DNA from 4 places in the Planococcus sp. 1R117A genome. Region 1 is predicted to be linked to each of the others. Evidence: riboswitches for the same ligand, from Rfam matches in the RefSeq annotation. Region 1 holds a riboswitch; each other region holds the start of a gene.

Evidence for each region. A riboswitch is a leader RNA that binds a small molecule or an ion and turns the genes downstream of it on or off. The one in region 1 is predicted to bind S-adenosylmethionine.
Region 2: linked by a shared signal. The riboswitch ahead of ACSFXN_RS05195 (transporter substrate-binding domain-containing protein) and the one ahead of ACSFXN_RS15335 (MetQ/NlpA family ABC transporter substrate-binding protein) in region 1 are both predicted to bind S-adenosylmethionine.
Region 3: linked by a shared signal. The riboswitch ahead of metK (methionine adenosyltransferase) and the one ahead of ACSFXN_RS15335 (MetQ/NlpA family ABC transporter substrate-binding protein) in region 1 are both predicted to bind S-adenosylmethionine.
Region 4: linked by a shared signal. The riboswitch ahead of ACSFXN_RS04235 (LLM class flavin-dependent oxidoreductase) and the one ahead of ACSFXN_RS15335 (MetQ/NlpA family ABC transporter substrate-binding protein) in region 1 are both predicted to bind S-adenosylmethionine.

Annotation. Positions count from the first base shown of each region.
Region 1 covers NZ_JBPRLO010000005.1:132,412-136,807, forward strand. Annotated here, with positions in the region: gene ACSFXN_RS15330 (LTA synthase family protein) at 1-1,770, shown strand, start outside; SAM riboswitch class I at 2,168-2,280, shown strand; gene ACSFXN_RS15335 (MetQ/NlpA family ABC transporter substrate-binding protein) at 2,376-3,185, shown strand; gene ACSFXN_RS15340 (methionine ABC transporter ATP-binding protein) at 3,251-4,279, shown strand; gene ACSFXN_RS15345 (methionine ABC transporter permease) at 4,266-4,396, shown strand, end outside.
Region 2 covers NZ_JBPRLO010000001.1:1,101,547-1,105,942, reverse strand. Annotated here, with positions in the region: gene ACSFXN_RS05205 (DUF4317 domain-containing protein) at 1-880, shown strand, start outside; gene solA (N-methyl-L-tryptophan oxidase) at 1,094-2,233, opposite strand; SAM riboswitch class I at 2,576-2,680, shown strand; gene ACSFXN_RS05195 (transporter substrate-binding domain-containing protein) at 2,808-3,623, shown strand; gene ACSFXN_RS05190 (amino acid ABC transporter permease) at 3,645-4,367, shown strand; gene ACSFXN_RS05185 (amino acid ABC transporter ATP-binding protein) at 4,364-4,396, shown strand, end outside.
Region 3 covers NZ_JBPRLO010000002.1:848,456-852,851, forward strand. Annotated here, with positions in the region: gene ACSFXN_RS09605 (gamma carbonic anhydrase) at 58-591, shown strand; gene metK (methionine adenosyltransferase) at 644-1,855, opposite strand; SAM riboswitch class I at 2,053-2,165, opposite strand; gene pckA (phosphoenolpyruvate carboxykinase (ATP)) at 2,402-3,991, shown strand; gene ACSFXN_RS09620 (alpha/beta hydrolase family protein) at 4,165-4,396, opposite strand, start outside.
Region 4 covers NZ_JBPRLO010000001.1:915,867-920,262, forward strand. Annotated here, with positions in the region: gene ACSFXN_RS04230 (sodium:solute symporter family transporter) at 1-135, opposite strand, end outside; gene ACSFXN_RS04235 (LLM class flavin-dependent oxidoreductase) at 253-1,644, opposite strand; SAM riboswitch class I at 1,766-1,872, opposite strand; gene ACSFXN_RS04240 (GNAT family N-acetyltransferase) at 2,195-2,743, shown strand; gene ACSFXN_RS04245 (maltose acetyltransferase domain-containing protein) at 2,829-3,389, opposite strand; gene ACSFXN_RS04250 (MmgE/PrpD family protein) at 4,009-4,396, opposite strand, start outside.

The DNA.
Region 1 (4,396 bases):
ATCCTCATGTCTGTCTTTTTGTATGCGAACGTGGTGTACTACCGATTTTTCAGTGATTTCATCACGTTGCCGACAATGTTTCAAACACAGAATTTCGGCGATTTAGGAGGCAGTATCGCTACACTGATACAGCCGACCGATTTACTTTTCTTTGTGGATGTTGTTTTACTGGCATATTTAGTATTTTCGAAAAGAGTCAAGAAAGAGTCCCGCAACTTCAAAACCAAAACTGTCCTTCCGGTCATCACCATCGCATTGGCCGTTTCGTTCTTCAATCTTGGCTTGGCGGAAGCAGACCGGCCGGAATTATTGACCCGCGGTTTTGACAGAAGTTACATTGTGAAGTATTTAGGCATGTATAATTACGCTCTTTATGACACAGTTGAAACGCTTAAATCCTCTTCTCAACGAGTATTGGCTGACAGCGACGAAGTTACAGAAGTGTTGAACTACACAAAATCCAATCATGCAGCTCCAAATGAAGCATATTTCGGTGCAGCTGAAGGGATGAATGTCGTTTACCTGCATCTGGAATCGATGCAGACATTCTTGATGGACTATAAATTGAACGGGGAAGAAGTGACTCCGTTTTTAAATTCAATGATTAAAGATCAAAATACGCTGTATTTCGATAATTTCTTCCATCAAACCGCTCAAGGTAAAACAGCGGATGCGGAATTCCTGCTGGAAAACTCGCTATTCGGTTTGTCCAAAGGATCGGCTTTTATCACGAAAAGCGACAATACGTATCAGTCAGCTCCTGCCATTTTGAAAGATAAAGGATATACATCTGCTGTCTTCCACGGCAACAACGGTACCTTCTGGAATCGCTCTGAAATCTATAAATCCTTTGGCTATGACCATTTCTTTGATATTGAGTCTTATACCGGCTTGACTGAAGCAGATATGGCAGAATACGGCGTAATGGATAAGCCGTTCTTTGAGCAGTCGGCAGATATGCTGGCCACATTGCCGGAGCCTTTTTATTCGAAATTCATCACGGTGTCGCACCATTTCCCTTATAAAATCGACCAGGAGTTGACGACAATCGGAAAAGGCACGACGGGTGATGCAAGTGTCGATAATTACTTCCAGACAGCGCGCTACGCGGATGAAGCGATTCAGCAGTTTTTTGCGGATCTGGAACAATCCGGTTTAGCGGATAACACGATGATTGTGATGTACGGCGACCATTACGGAATTTCCGACAATCACAATAAAGCGATGGAACAAGTGCTTTCAAAAGAAATCACTCCAGTTGAAAACACCAAGCTGCAGCGGGTTCCGCTGTTCATCCACGTGCCAGGCATGGAAGGCGGCATCAACCATACGTATGGCGGCCAAATCGACCTTCTGCCGACTGTGATGCATTTGCTTGGAGTTGAAACACAGAATTACATCCAGTTCGGTACAGATCTATTGTCCGATGAACATGAAGAACTGGTGACTTTCAGAAATGGTGATTATGCCAGTCCGGAGATCTATTCAATTGGTGACACCTTCTATGACCCTGAAACCGGGTTGCCAATCGATGAGAATCAACTGGAACAAGCGCAAAAACTCCAGCAGTACGGGAATTACGAATTGCAGCTGTCAGACCGGGTAGTCAACGGCGACTTGCTGAGATTCTATACACCTGATGGATTCAAGCCCATTGATCCAGCCGACTATAATTACTTGAACAAACCTGCTGTAGGGCCGGTTGAAGAACCGGCAGTTGAACCAGTTGAACCAGTTGAACCAGTTGAACCAGTCGAACCAATAGAATAACTGATGAAATAGAAGAGGTATCTGAGAAGCCGGCTTTTGCTGGCTTTAGAGATAGCCTCTTTTTCTTTTCCTGCGAATTTCTCCAATCACTGCAATTTTCACCCGGTTCTCCAACGCCTTCTTTTGCTTGTTAACCACAGTATCTCAAAGCATTGATAATCTATTGCAAAGAAGATGTAAAGAATTGTGAAGTTTGAATCTGATCCTTGGTCCGTTAACGGGCACAACTGAAAATGGAACACTTGTTTCCAGTTTATCGGAAGTTTTGGTTGAAGTGAAATGCCGATGATTATTGTTATACAATTTTAAGAAAAAATAATATTAAGAAAACGTTGACTTTGACGTGTTAATGCGCTAAATTTATCAATAAGGTTTCGCAATTGAATAAGCAACTAATCTCTTATCAAGAGTAGCGGAGGGACTGGCCCTATGAAGCTCGGCAACCATCCATGTTAATCACATGGAAAGGTGCTACATCCAGCAGAACTGAAAAGTTCTGAAAGATAAGAGAGGATGAATTTACGATAAATTTGTGCCTCTCTTTCTTTATGGAAAGAGAGGCTTTTTCGTATTTCGAGCTTAAAAAACTATTGGGGGATATTAAAATGAGAAAACTAGGTGTTTTTACAGCTTTAACTATTGCAGCAGGTTTATTGGCAGGGTGCAGCGGCAATACCGAGTCCACTGAATTGAGCGAAGAAAAATTAGTGGTGGGCGTTACTTCTGGTCCCCATGAGCAAATCATGGAAGTCGTATCGGAAGTCGCTAAAGAAGACGGACTGGAAATTGAGCTGAAAGTCTTTACCGATTATGTGCTGCCGAACACGGCGCTTTCTGAAGGTGATTTGGACGTCAATAGCTACCAGCATAAACCGTTCCTGGAAGCGTTCAATGAAGATCATGGAACAACTCTGGTGCCTGGCGCGACAACGATTCTAAATCCAATGGGCGTTTATTCGAACGAATATGACTCCATTGAAAAATTGCCGAAAGGCTCAACATTCGGTTTGCCGAACGATCCAACGAACGGCGCCCGTGCCTTGTTCATCCTGGAAGAAGCGGGAGTCATCACGCTGAAAGAAGGAACGGAAGAAACGGCATCGGTTTTTGATGTAGAAGAAAACCCGCTGGAACTTGAGTTTATCGAGCTGGAAGCAGCGCAGATTCCGAAGCAGTTAAGCGAACTGGACGCAGCAGCCATCAACACAAACTGGGCGATTGAAGCAGGATTAAATACACTTGAAGATTCGATTTTATTGGAATCAAGCGATTCTCCGTACGTCAACCATATTGTGGTAAGAGAAGAAAATAAAGACGACGCTGTACTTGAAAAGCTGAACGCGGCTTATCAGTCTGATAAAGTCAAAGCCTTTATCGAAGAAGAATTCGATGGGTCTGTATTGCCAATCTGGTAAAATTCGGAGAGCCGCGTGGCATTTATGCCACGGGCCTTTCCTATTTAGAAGGAAGTGTAACGAGCATGATTCAACTAGAGAATGTTTCAAAAGAATTTAAATCGAAAAAAGGAGTTATCCGGGCAGTGAGCGATGTATCGCTGCATGTGAAAAAAGGGGAAATCCATGGCGTCATCGGTTATAGCGGAGCCGGGAAAAGCACGTTGATCCGCTGCGTGAATTTACTGGAAGCTCCAACCGCTGGAAAAGTGCGGCTGAATGACCGGGAGTTTACGGAGCTGTCGAAAAGTGAACTGTTGGAAGAACGCAAAAATATCGGCATGATCTTCCAAGGGTTCAATTTGCTTCGGACGGCTACAGTCGAAGAGAATATCTCCATTCCTTTAAAGCTGATCGGAGTGGAAGCTGCGGAAATTCCAAAGCGAGTGGAAAAGTATCTGGAGATCGTCGGCTTAACAGAAAAGAAAAACGCTTACCCGGCACAATTATCAGGCGGACAAAAACAGCGTGTCGCCATTGCCCGTGCCCTTGCACAAGAGCCGGATGTCTTGCTCAGCGATGAAGCGACGAGCGCACTCGATCCTGAAACCACCGAATCGATTCTGGATTTGCTGCTGAAGATTAATGCGGAATTCGGCATCACTATCTTGCTGATCACCCATGAAATGCATGTCATTCAGAAAATATGCGACCATGTCTATGTGATGGACGGCGGTGAAATTGTGGAAGACGGTCCGGTAATCGATTTGTTTTCAAAACCGCAGCATAAAACGACACGGAGTTTCCTGAATACGATTTCGCAGCGGAAATTGTCGAAGGAGTTTGTCGCTAACCTGAAGAAAAGCGGTTCAGTGCTGCGTCTGACGTTCCGCGGAGAAGCTACAGGAGATCCGGTTCTTGCCGCTATGGCAAAAGAATTTGATGTAAAGCCGAATATTTTAACGGCGAACATCATGGAATTGAAAAATGGGGTCATTGGAAACCTGGATGTGCATATTGCAGGAGCAAAAGAAGAAGTTGGCCGCTCGTTGGAGTTTTTAAAATTCAAGGGTGTAGTGATTGAGGAATGGGATGATCAATATGGAAAGATTTAATACATTCGTTGAACAATGGCTGCCGGTGATTGGGACCGCAGTTCTTGAAACCGCTCAAATGGTGTTGATTTCACTGGCGATTTCCGCTGTACTGGGAATACCTTTAGGGATTTTGCT
Region 2 (4,396 bases), on a different contig from region 1:
GGCGAATATGCAGCGCATTGCCTTGAAGATGGTGGAAGAAAAACCGTATGAAAAAGATATGGTCATCACGTTTATTCGCGGAACGTATTTCAAAACGACGAAGCGCCAGGCAGATGAAACGGAAATCGACATGCGGGATGAAGTGTATACCACGCCGTTTATCCTCGGCAGCATGAACCAGACTGAACTGCCGAAAAGTTCACTGGTGTTTGACTTTGTCGAAAAAGAATTCAAGTCAAATGTGTTGGTCGATCCCGTCATTAAATTGGCTTCTCCAGTTGGCGGATTTTTGTTCCCGAGCTTCACGGACAATGCCGCGGACATTCATCACATCGTTTATGCTTCGGGCAAAGCGAACAAACCAGATTTCCAGTTTATCGAGAACGTCTTAAACGGCAATGAAATCATGACCGCCGAGGAAGACAAAGCGGTGTTTGAGGAAATCGTCAAAGCCGTAATCGGAGAAGAAGTAGATTCAAGAACCCTTGCCGGTCTCTATGATGAGATCAATCTCATGCTGGAAGTGGAAAAAGAAGCTGAGAATGAAGATGAGGAGCCGCCAGTTTTGGATACGGTAGAAGTGACACGTGTCTTGAAGGCGAGCGGCGTCAAAGATGTAAGTAGCGAAAAAGTGGAAAGGGCCTTCCAGCAAGTGGTGGAAGACAAAAACTACGAAATGAAAGCAAGCCACGTCGTGCCAAGCTATGCGTCCAAGTCGATCAAAATCAACACAAAAGTCGCGGAAATCAAAATCAGCCCGCAAGACTTACGATACGTCAAAGGCGTCAATTATAACGGCAAACGCTGCATCTTGATCGAAGTGGAAGAAGACACGATGATTGAAGGGTTTAAACTGCTTGAGGAAGAGCAGCTGGAGTAGCGATTTGAGCAATCCTTACCAGCTGAAATACACTGTTTTTAGGCTTTAAAATATCGTATATTTCCCGGGAAATAAAATGTTTACTGGTGAAGACAGTTGCAAATTCTCTTTAGGCTCTCTTCGTCCATCAAATTAAATCAGGAAAAAAAGCATCTCATAAGAGGTGCTTTTTTTTCTGTCTATATCCTTAAGTACTAGCTATAAGAAAACTCACTAATTGAATCGCTTGAGAGAGAAGATGGAAATATCAAAGGTGCTTTGGCCTTCCAACGCCATTTGGCTCAATACTTCTCCCATTACGCTGCCGAATTTAAAGCCATGCCCCGAAAAGCCGCAGGCAAAAATGACTTGCGGATGGTCTGGATGATAATCAACGATAAAATCATGGTCGCGCGAGTTTGTATACAGACAGGTTTTTCCTTGATTCAATGTGCCATTTGCTTGAGGCATATAGGTTTGAAGCATATGCCTTAAGTCGCCTTCATCACTTTCATACAGTCCGAAGTTCTGGGTATGCACGTCCGGGTCAATCAGCTGTCCGCCATCAGATTTGCCGATTTTAAGGCCGGCGCCGTTCAAATTAGGGAAACCATAAGCTTTTTTATCCCCGTCCTCGATAAAGAAGGCCGGAAAGTGGGCATCGCTGTACAGATCGGAAGGGGCATCAAACCAGCCGACGGCTTTGCGTGTCGGCTGAATCGGAAGGCTTAACTCCGGCAATAACTTTGCGGCCCAGGCACCGGCAGTGATGATCACTTTTTTTGCATAAAAGGCAGTATGGTCGGTCGAAATTTTTATCCCATTTGCATCATTCATGTCGATGTCCCGCACTGGTGTATTGGAGACAAGGTCCGCTCCGTTTTTAAGAGCGGTTTCCTTGTAAGCCCGGATGGCCGCCTCGCTGTAAATGATTCCCGATCCTGCTTCAAAGCACCCAATAAAGTGGTCCGGCACCGAAAAACCAGGCCACCTGCTTTGGATTTCCTGGCCGTTTAAGATTTCCAAAGGGAGATCATATTTCTGAGCAGCCGCGATTGTTTCTTGCAGAAAAGGCGAATCTTTCGGGCCAAGTCCAAGAACACCGGTTTTTTCAAAAATTTTGTAGCCTGTCTGCTGTTCGAGTTCCTCCCATAATCGCTGGGCACGCTTCACAAGCGTCACGTATTGTCTGCCTTCACCATAAGCATGCCGGATCAAGCGAGTGTCCCCGTGATGGCTTCCCTTAATGTGCGGCGGGTCGAAGGCATCAATTAGCAGGGTCTTTGCATTCTGTTTCGCCAAAAAGGCGCCAGCAGCCATTCCCATCGTTCCCGCACCTACGATGGCTACATCATATACAGGTTCTTTTGTCATTGCCAGTTCGCTCCGCTCTTCTTTAAATTTGGGCCATTGTTCAGAAAGTCAGGACAGCATAAAGTGAATTAGTAAAAAGGCATAAGAAGTATTATTAGATAGTATTTAAGATTCGAATTATTGTCAAATGGGTTGTTCAAACTTTGAAGTAGGGCAGAGGAAGCCCTCTTTGCAGAGATTTCAACCGCAACTGCAGCGCTGGCCAGTAAAATGAGCTCGTGTATTTCGATCATATTCTTTCTGTTTTCATAAAAAATAAGCGGTAAAAATTCGAAATAGAGAAAAATGTATTTGACAGAACGGGCAATGTAAAATACTATCTGTATTATGTAAAAATTAAATAACTTATCAAGAGAGACTGAGGGACAGGCCCGATGACGTCCAGCAACCATCATTTTTTATGAGAGGTGCTAATTCCTGCAGAGCGTTTGCTCTGAAAGATAAGATCTAGATTAAAACCTATTTCCTATCGGAATAGGTTTTTTGTGTTTTTTGGCCTCATTCATTCAAGCAGCGCAAAGCTTTGAGTATGAAAGAACTTTGCGACTCTCTTTACCAACAAAGGAGTTTTAACATGAAAAGAAAACAGTACATATCCCTTTCTCTGGTTTTATTGCTAGGCGCAGGCGGCATTCTAAGCGGATGTTCGTCAAAAGAAGCAGCAAGTGCTACAGGCGAGCAAGTGATTCTGGTCGGAACGCAAAACGATTATCCGCCTTTTGCTTTTGCGGATGAGAACAACGAACTGACCGGATACGATGTAGAAGTGGTCAAAGCGGTCGATGAGAAATTGGACGGCTACACGTTCGAATTCACCGCTGTTCCATGGGACAGCATGTTCCTGGCGCTGGAATCCAATAAAATTCAGGCCATCGCCGATCAAGTCGCGAAAACGCCGGAACGCCAGGAAAAGTATTTGTTCACCGATGAATCCTATTTTGCAGCGGAAACCGTTATTGCTGTGAAAGAAGGAAGGAAAGATATTCAAACCATTGAGGATTTAGAAGGCAAGAAAATCGGCGCTTTAGCTGGAGATTCTTACACGTTGTTGCTTGAGGAGTACAACAAAAAAGCGGCAAAAGCGATTGATTTGAAGTACAGCGAAAGCGGCAACCCTTCAGAAATTTTGCAGGATGTGCAAAACGGCCGGCTTGATGCTTATGTAAACGACCCGATCATGATTGATGCAGTCTTGGAGAAGAATGATTTGGACGTTGAAATTGTCGGCCAGCCTTTGGTTAATGATGATATGGGAATCGTATTGAAAAATGGGGAGCAGGGCGAAGAATTGAAGGCACTGATTGATCCTGTTTTGGAAGAACTCAAGCAAGATGGCACTTTAGCTGAACTGTCGAAAAAATGGACTGGCGGAGAGTACATCCCTGAATAGGTTTGTGGAGGGGAAGAGGCAATGGAGAATTTACTGGATATCAATTTTTTAATAGAAAGCTTTCCTGCAATTATTTCGCGGCTGCCCATCACCATAGGGATTGCGGTAGGTTCATTGATTTTAAGCTTGTTTATTGGCGTGGCCACCGCCCTCATCAAAATTTACCGGGTCCCGGTATTAAGGGTGATTTCATCCATTTACGTATCGTTTATCAGAGGGACCCCTTTATTGGTTCAGATCTATCTCGTATTTTATGGCATACCGAAAATTATTTATTACTTGCAGATTGAATACGGCTGGCTCCAATCGGCGGACGTCAACAGCATTCCACCCGAAGTTTATGCGCTATTGGCGTTTTCCGTAAATTTGGGAGCATACTTGTCCGAAACGATCCGTTCTGCTATTGAATCGGTTGATCGCGGGCAGTTTGAAGCTGCTAAATCGATAGGCATGAGCCCTGCACAGATGATGCTTAAAATCATCTTCCCGCAAGCTTTGACAGTAGCCATACCTAACCTTGGGAATATGTTTATCAGCACCATCAAAGATACCTCTCTTGTTTTCATTATTGGCGTTATAGACATTATGGGGCAAGCCAAAATTCTCGGTTCCCGCGGGTTAGCATTCTTTGAAGTGTATATCGCGGTATCGATTGTCTACTGGATTCTTTGTATAGCAGTAGAGCGATTGCTCGTGAAAATCGAGAAACGGGCTCGCAGATATGAAAGAGGGATTGCTGCATGATCAAATTGGAAAATATCCATAAATATTAC
Region 3 (4,396 bases), on a different contig from region 1:
TTTGCAACAAATTTGTTACGATTATAGATATCTTATCTTTTTTAACGGAGGTTTTCCATGATTTACCCATTCAACGGCAAGCACCCATCCATTCATCCATCCGTATTCATTGCGGACCATACAACAATCACCGGTGATGTGACAATTGGTGCTGAATCATCCGTCTGGTTCAATACCGTCATACGCGGTGACGTCTCTCCGACTATCATCGGAAACAAAACCAATATCCAGGATTTATGCATGCTTCACCAGAGTCCAGGGAAAACATTGATTCTTGAAGACAATGTTACGATTGGCCATCAAGTGACACTCCATAGCTGCATTATCCGAAAAGGCGCACTGATTGGCATGGGATCCATCATATTAGACGGCGCTGAAGTTGGAGAAGGCGCATTCATCGGAGCTGGAAGCCTCGTTCCGCCCGGCAAAGTTATTCCGCCCGGAATGCTGGCGCTTGGGCGTCCAGCGAAAGTGGTCCGTGAACTCCGGGATGATGATAAGCAAGATATGGAACGCATCGTCCGGGAGTATGCGGAAAAAGGTGCTTACTATAAATCATTGCAAAAAAATTATATCGAGCAAGAAAAATAACAACAAAAAAGACGATCAGGCATTTTTGCCTGATCGTCTTTTTTGTTGTTTTTTAAGCTTGTCCATTAAAGATGCCTGATTGTTCTCTAAGAACTTCCACTTTATCTGTACGTTCCCATGGAAGGTCGATATCGGTGCGTCCAAAATGTCCATATGCTGCTGTCTGTTTGTAGATCGGGCGTCGAAGGTCAAGCATTTTGATGATTCCAGCCGGGCGCAAATCGAAGTTTGCACGGACTAGATCGTCCAAAATTTCTTCGTCGACTTTGCCTGTTCCAAATGTATCAAAAGCGATTGATACTGGATGAGCTACGCCGATTGCGTAAGCCAATTGCACTTCGCAACGATCTGCCAAGCCTGCCGCTACGATGTTTTTCGCTACATAACGAGCTGCATAAGCCGCTGAACGGTCCACTTTCGTCGCGTCTTTTCCTGAGAATGCGCCGCCGCCATGGCGTGCAAAGCCGCCGTAAGTATCAACAATAATTTTGCGCCCTGTAAGGCCCGCATCTCCTTGTGGACCACCGATTACAAAACGGCCAGTCGGGTTAATGAAGTATTTTGTTTCATCATCCATCAAATGTTGAGGGACAACTTCATTGATGACATATTCTTTGATGTTGCGCTGTATTTGTTCAAGTGTCACTTCCGGGTGATGCTGTGTGGAAATAACGATGGTGTCCACGCGAAGCGGTTTATTGTTTTCATCGTATTCGATGGTAACTTGTGTTTTGCCATCGGGACGCAAGTATGGAAGTATTTCTTCTTTGCGCACTTGAGCCAATCGGCGTGCCAATTTATGGGCTAGAGAGATTGGTAGAGGCATTAATTCTTCCGTTTCGTTGCACGCGAATCCGAACATCAGACCTTGGTCTCCTGCTCCGATATCGTCTAATTCTTTATCAGTCATTTGGCCTTCACGCGATTCAAGCGCTACGTTTACTCCAGCAGCGATGTCCGGTGATTGCTCATCGATAGATGTCAGAACTGCACTTGTTTCTGAGTCAAAGCCATATTTAGCACGTGTATAACCGATTTCCCGTACTGTTTCACGTACAACTTTCGGGATATCAACGTAAGTGGAAGTCGTAATTTCCCCTGCAACAAGCACTAACCCTGTAGTTACAGTGGTTTCGCATGCAACACGTGCATTGGGATCTTCTGCTAAAATGGCATCCAGGATTGCATCTGAAATCTGGTCACAGATTTTATCCGGATGTCCTTCTGTTACTGATTCTGATGTGAATAATCGACGGTTTTTCAAAATGTGTTTCCTCCTTATATCCTGCGAGATTGCTCTCGAAATTGATACGGTACTCGTTTCCCATGTCAAGTCCGTTCCGTGAGGATTGAACTTCAAGCCGTTGTGGCCTTTGTACACGAGGATTAAGGGCAATTTCATAAAAAAATCCCATCCATCATTTGCATGTGGAAAGGAGAAATCATCATAAGCACCTTTCACTCTTATCGTCCAAGGTTGAGTTCCTTGCTTCAGGTTTGGCACCTTCTCTGCAATTTGCAGCAGGTTGCCGGGTTTCATAGGGCCTGTCCCCTCCACCAGCTCGGAATAAGAGTATCCGTTCAATTTTTCATCATACGGAAAGTATAATGTTATGTCAACGTTTTTCAATCAATCTTTCCACATTAAATCATTAATTGGTTATAATAGGTGATTCAAGATCATAAAATGTATTTTTTTCATTACAATCAGTTATTAGTATAGACTAATGGGCTCAATGTGTTATACTAATGTTCGAATATACATCCTCCCCATCACCATGGGAATAACCGAAAAGGAAGGTACATATAAATGAATCCAGTGAACTTCGCAAACAACTTAAAGGATCTTTTAAATGGCCAAAATGTGCACGTCCAGCTTTCAGTTCCGCAATTAGTGGAAGCGGCAACATCACGTGGGGAAGCCGTATTGACTCGAGAAGGCGCTGTAAAAGCTGAAACCGGCAAATATACAGGCCGCTCGCCTAAAGACAAGTATATAGTAGAAGAAGACATTTCAAAAGACAAAATTGATTGGGGCGCTGTCAACCGTCCGATTTCTTCTGAGGTTTTTGAAAACTTATATAACAAAGTAATCGAGCATTTGAAACAACAAGATGCATTATATGTTTTCAAAGGCTTTGCAGGAGCAGACCCAGAGTCTCGTTTGGCTATCCAGACGATCAATGAGTACGCTTGGCATAATCTGTTCGCCCACCAATTGTTCATCCGCCCGACTGCAGAAGAACTGGCGGCGCATGAAGCGGAATTCACCGTTGTCTACGCCCCGACATTCCAAGCGGATCCTGCAGTGGACGGCACTGATTCTGAAACGTTTATCATCGTTTCTATGGAGAAAAAAATCATTCTGATCGGCGGCACTGAATACGCCGGCGAAATGAAAAAATCCATCTTCTCCATCATGAACCACATCTTGCCTGAAAAAGGCATTCTTCCGATGCACTGTTCAGCTAACGTAGGCCAAGAGGGCGACGTAGCATTATTCTTCGGTTTATCCGGAACAGGAAAAACAACTTTATCTGCTGATGAAGACCGTAAATTGATCGGCGATGACGAGCACGGCTGGTCGGATAATGGCGTCTTCAATATTGAAGGCGGCTGCTATGCGAAAACCATCAATCTTACACGTGAGCACGAACCTCAAATCTATGACGCCATCCGTTTCGGTGCTGTTCTTGAAAACGTTGTCGTTGACGAAGATACACGCATCCCGGATTATCACGATGGATCATTGACTGAAAATACACGTGCCGCTTACCCGATCCAGGCAATTGATAATATTGTGGATCCTTCGGTAGCAGGGCACCCAAAAACAATCGTATTTTTGACAGCTGATGCTTTCGGCGTGTTGCCTCCAATCAGCAAATTGACGAAAGAACAAGCAATGTATCATTTCTTAAGCGGCTACACATCTAAACTGGCTGGAACAGAGCGCGGGGTTACTTCTCCTGAAGCGACATTCTCAACTTGCTTCGGATCACCTTTCCTTCCTTTGCATGCGACTGTGTACGCTGAAATGCTTGGACAAAAAATCGACGAGCATGGCGTTGATGTATTCCTTGTAAATACGGGCTGGACTGGCGGCGAGTACGGAGTCGGCAGCCGTATGAAATTGTCATACACACGCACAATGGTGCGTGCTGCAATCAAAGGCGAACTTCATGATATCGAAACTGATAAAGAAGAAATCTTTGGCCTGCAAATTCCAAAACAAATAACTGGCGTGCCTTCTGAAATCTTGAATCCGCGCAATGCATGGGCAGACAAAGAAGCTTACGACAAGAAAGCAAAAGAACTTTCTCAGGAATTCCAAGAAAACTTCAAAAAATTCGGCACCGTTTCAGCTGACATCAGCGTTCAAGGCGGACCGGCAAAAATCTAATAAGCAAGCTAAAAAGCTATCCTTTATGGATAGCTTTTTTCATTGAAAGTTCACAAATTTTATTTATCTACATATAAAACGATATTCAGTGAAATCTCTTACTCCTGTCTCTGCATTGTACTTGTATCGCTGCACTAGCTTCTTCGCAAAGGTAATGGCCGAACTTTCGGCCATTACCTTTCGTGCCTTCTCATCCATTCCGTCAACGCTTTTACGGTTTTGCGATTGGCTGCTGGCGGAAAGAAATGGGTATACTCCGGGAAATACCAAGTTTCGTGCTGTTGGCCGTTCAGCTTCAATGCTTCTTCCAGTAAATACGCTTGGCCAGGCGAAACATTTTCATCTTTTAGACCGTGGATGATTAGAATAGGCGCTTTCGCTTCATCTAAACGCAGCAAAGGGTTA
Region 4 (4,396 bases), on a different contig from region 1:
GCCTTTGGCAAGAGCGAAGCCTTTCATCGAACCGCTGTGAACAGCGCCTTTCTTACCGAGCCAAGTCGTCCATGCAAAATAGCCAATAAGCATTACGATGATAAATGGAAGCAACCATGTTGTGTCTTCACGCATTGCCATCTTCTCCTTTCCGTTTCGGTTTTGGATAGATTTTATTCCATAGAGTCAGTCCGGCGATCCAGAAAACCGCGACACTGATCCAGTAAGCTGTAATCATGTCCATTCCCCCTTCTAGTTTTCAATTGGCTGATGCAATTGCTTATAGCTGGCACCAGGATGCGTTTCTTTCAATCCGGTCTGGCCTTTGCCGTAAATTTTTTCGCGGTACGTGCCTTCTGCATATTCTTTTTGGACAAGGCCGCGCTCCTGCAAGACCGGAATGACAAGTTCGACAAAGTCCACGAAACTTCCAGGGGCAAGGGTATAAGCAAGGTTGAAGCCATCGACACCTGTTTCTTCCACCCAATGTTCGATTTCATCCGCGATTTGTTCCGGCGTCCCTACTGCAACCGGCCCTCTGCCGCCAATTCCGACAAACGTGGCAAGTTCACGGATGGTCCATTTGCGGTCCGGGTCGGCGCGCGTAAACACTTCGACTGCCGATTGCATGGCGTTGCTTTGGATATATTCCAAAGTTTCGTCTGGATCGTATCCGGAAAAATCGATGCCCGTCCAGCCGCCGAGAAGTGCAAGGGCCCCTTCATAGCTGACATAGCTTTTCAGTTCCTCGTATTTCGCTTGCGCTTCCGCTTCTGTTTTTCCAACGATGGCGGTGAACGTTGTGTAGACGATGACGTCTTCTGGATTGCGGCCGTTTGCCTGGATGCGTTCACGCAATGCGGTTACCCCTTTTTTCACGACTTGGGTGGTCGGGCCGGCTGTGAACACCGATTCCGCATGCTTTGCCGCAAACTCACGGCCGCGCGGTGAAGCGCCTGCCTGGAACAGAACCGGCGTACGCTGCGGCGACGGTTCCGACAAATGAGCTCCAGGAACTTTGAAATATTCCCCTTCATGCCGGATGTCGTGCACTTTTGACGGGTCGGTGTATACTTTCGCCTGTTTATCACGGACGACGGCGCCGTCTTCCCAGCTTCCTTCCCATAGCTTATAGCAGACTTCCAAGTACTCCGCTGCAAAATCGTAGCGCTGATCGTGGTTCATCTGGTCTTCGAGCCCAATATTGAGTGCCGCGCTTTTCAGATAGGAAGTCACGACATTCCAACCGATGCGCCCTTTCGTCAAATGATCCAATGTCGACATGCGCCGCGCAAATGTATAAGGATGTTCATGACTGACCGAAGCGGTAACACCGAAACTCAAATGTTTGGTGACCGATGACATCAGCGGCACGACCAGCAGCGGATCATTGACTGGAGACTGGACCGCGTTGCGAAGCGCAGCATCCCGGGAGCCATTATAAACATCATAAGTACCCAGCACGTCCGCCAGGAACACCGCATCGAATTTCCCTTTTTCCAACAGCTTGGCAAGTTCAATCCAGTATTCACTGTCAGTGTAGGTATGGGAACGATCGTCTTCATGCACCCATAATCCAGGGGACTGATGCCCACCCGCACACACCATTTCAAATGCGTTCAAGTAAATCCGTTTCTTCGTCATATATATTCCTCCTCATTTTTATTCATTAAATTTGTGCGGTGCCGTCTGCTGAAAAATATAAAAAGCCCTCTTTTTCTCAACGAACGAGAAAAGAGGGCTGCATAAATGGACAGGATCCGCTCTCTTATCTCCCAAGAAAAAATCTTGCTGGAATTAGCACCTTTCTGACAAATGTCAGAGGTTGCTGAAGCGTCAACGGGCCAGTCCCTCGGCTTCTCTGGATAAGATTATTAAATTTAAATCCAATCATAATACTAGGAAATCAAGAAGTCAACCAAACATTTTAAATTGTTCGACTATTTTTATGGTATTCATTTACAGATTATCTATGAAACCTTTTCCTTGCGCCTTTTAAAGCGCTTTCAAAAATTCTCAATCTTTTTATTTTACTGCAAACTTTTTTCACATTGTTTATTGCCATCCATTTTCAAAAACTCTAAGATGAAAGTACTAGAGGTTAAGGGGTTGAGGTTATTGCGTACAATAGGCAGGTTTTCAATAAATGAGGTGTGCAAAAATCACAAACGCTAAGGAGGCTGACATGACAACCATTACTTCAAACCTTTTTACCGGAGAAAAGCTGAAGCTTTCACTGCCGCGAGAAGAAGACACAGACATTATGCTGAAATGGGGAGAAGACGCTGACTATATGCGGAATATCGATACGGAGTTCGCCCTTCCCCGCAACCGGGAGCAACTGGCAAGCGAAGGTGCGCCAAATCCTAATGAAGCCTATTTCCGGCTAAGAACAATTGACGGGGACCGTTTGATCGGCTTTACCGTCATCCATTCGATTGAATGGAATAACCGCGCCGGGATGATGGCCATCGGCATCGGGGATGCTGCAGACCGCAGCAAAGGCTACGGATCGGATGCGCTAAAGCTGATTCTCCGCTACGCTTTTCATGAATTGAACCTGGATCGGGTCGGCCTGGAAGTGATCGAGTACAATAAAGGCGGTATCCGGGCTTATGAGAAAGCAGGTTTTCAAGTGGAGGGCCGCAAACGCTCGATGGTGTACCGCGATGGCAAACGCTTTGACGTCATCGTGATGGGCACTTTGCGCCCGGAATGGGAAGCAATTCATTTTGAAAACTGAATACCAACAGTCCGGCATCGAGTGAGATGCTGGACTGTTTTAATGTTGCAGAAATTGCTGCAGTTTTATTAGTATTTTTCACTGGCTATTGTTCCAGTTGTTTGATGACTCTTGCCGGATTTCCTCCGACAAAGACACCCGCCGGCACGTCTTTCGTAACAACCGCACCGGAAGCGATGACGGTGTTGTCCCCGATTGTTATGCCAGGATTAATCACAGCCCGTCCGCCGATCCAGACATTTGCTCCGATCGCAACCGGCTTCCCGAACTCCAATCCTGCGTTTCGTTCTTTCGCATTCAGCGAATGTGTCGCTGTGTAAATATGGACGCCCGGCCCCATCATACAGTTTGCTCCGATCCGGATTTCGCAGACATCCAATAAGACGCAGTCAAAATTAGCGTAGAAATTCTCGCCAACATGGATGTTATAGCCGTAATTGCAGTGGAATACCGGTTCGACTTCCAGTTTGTTTCCCGTTGACCCAAACAGTTCCTTTAATAAGCCGGTTCTTCTGTTGGCATCCGTTTCCAATGACTGATTGAACAGCCGGGTCAATCTCCGCGCCTGGAGTCTGTCACTCAGCAGTTCAGGGTCAGTCGCATCGTAAAGCGCACCTAGCAGCATTTTCTCTTTCTCGCTTCTCATGTGATCCTCTCCCATCTATGGCTCTTTTTTATATCATCTTACTTCTCCAGCCAAATGGCTACAGAAAAAAATCAATTGCCATAGATAAATGAACCTCGGAGACAGCCTAAGAAAGAGCCTTTGTTTTAAAGGCTCTTTCTTAGGCTGTCGAGAAACTCTTATTCTCTTTTTTCATTTCGCTCTAGGACGGACGCTTTCCGTGGGGTGCGGCCCTAAGCCTCCTCGCTCGCTGGCGAAGACCTTGTGCTCCTGCATCGCTGCGCTAGCTTCGTCGCAAATGAACGGGGCAAATTGCTTTTGCCCCGTTCATTCCCTGCGGGGTCTCAGGACTCGCCCTATTCCCACAGGAGTCGCCGCCTTCCGCTACATTCAGCTTCCTTTTGTTACCTTTAGAGATTCTCTGGAATAGGGAGCTGATTCGGAAAGCTCTTTAATGTTTGTTCCTGCTCCTTAGATATGGAGCCAACCAGCGGAGAAAACCGTACTGCTCCTGCATCGCTTCGCTGCTTCGTCGCAAAGACTTGGCTTCACAAACCTCGGCCAATGTCTTCCCATCTGGTTAGCGGAATATCGGTTAAGGGATTATCACCCATAGAAGTTCTATCTTTCTCTTTTTGTATCAATTGTATATTTTTTCAGTATCGGCTTTCGTCAATTCGATCAATTCCGACAAATCCGCTTTTTCATCGATGATGTACATCGCTGTCCGAAGTTTGTTCGCACGTTCAGCGCCGATGATCGGATGGGTCAGGTTATTGAACTTTCTGGCCAAGTCTTCGTCGGTCATCGGGTTTTCAATGCTGCCTGTCGCATTTTTCACGATATGCTCGATTGTGCTGCCGTCTTTCAGGAAAGCCTTCGCATACACTTCTTCTTCTTTAACGCTGTCATCGACTTTCGGGGAAATTTTCGAACGGAATTCGACCACTTTAGGATCAACGACTTTAGCGTCTGCGTATTGCGCTTCACCTGCATCGCCTTCAAGGAATGCGACGGCTCCTGTATGG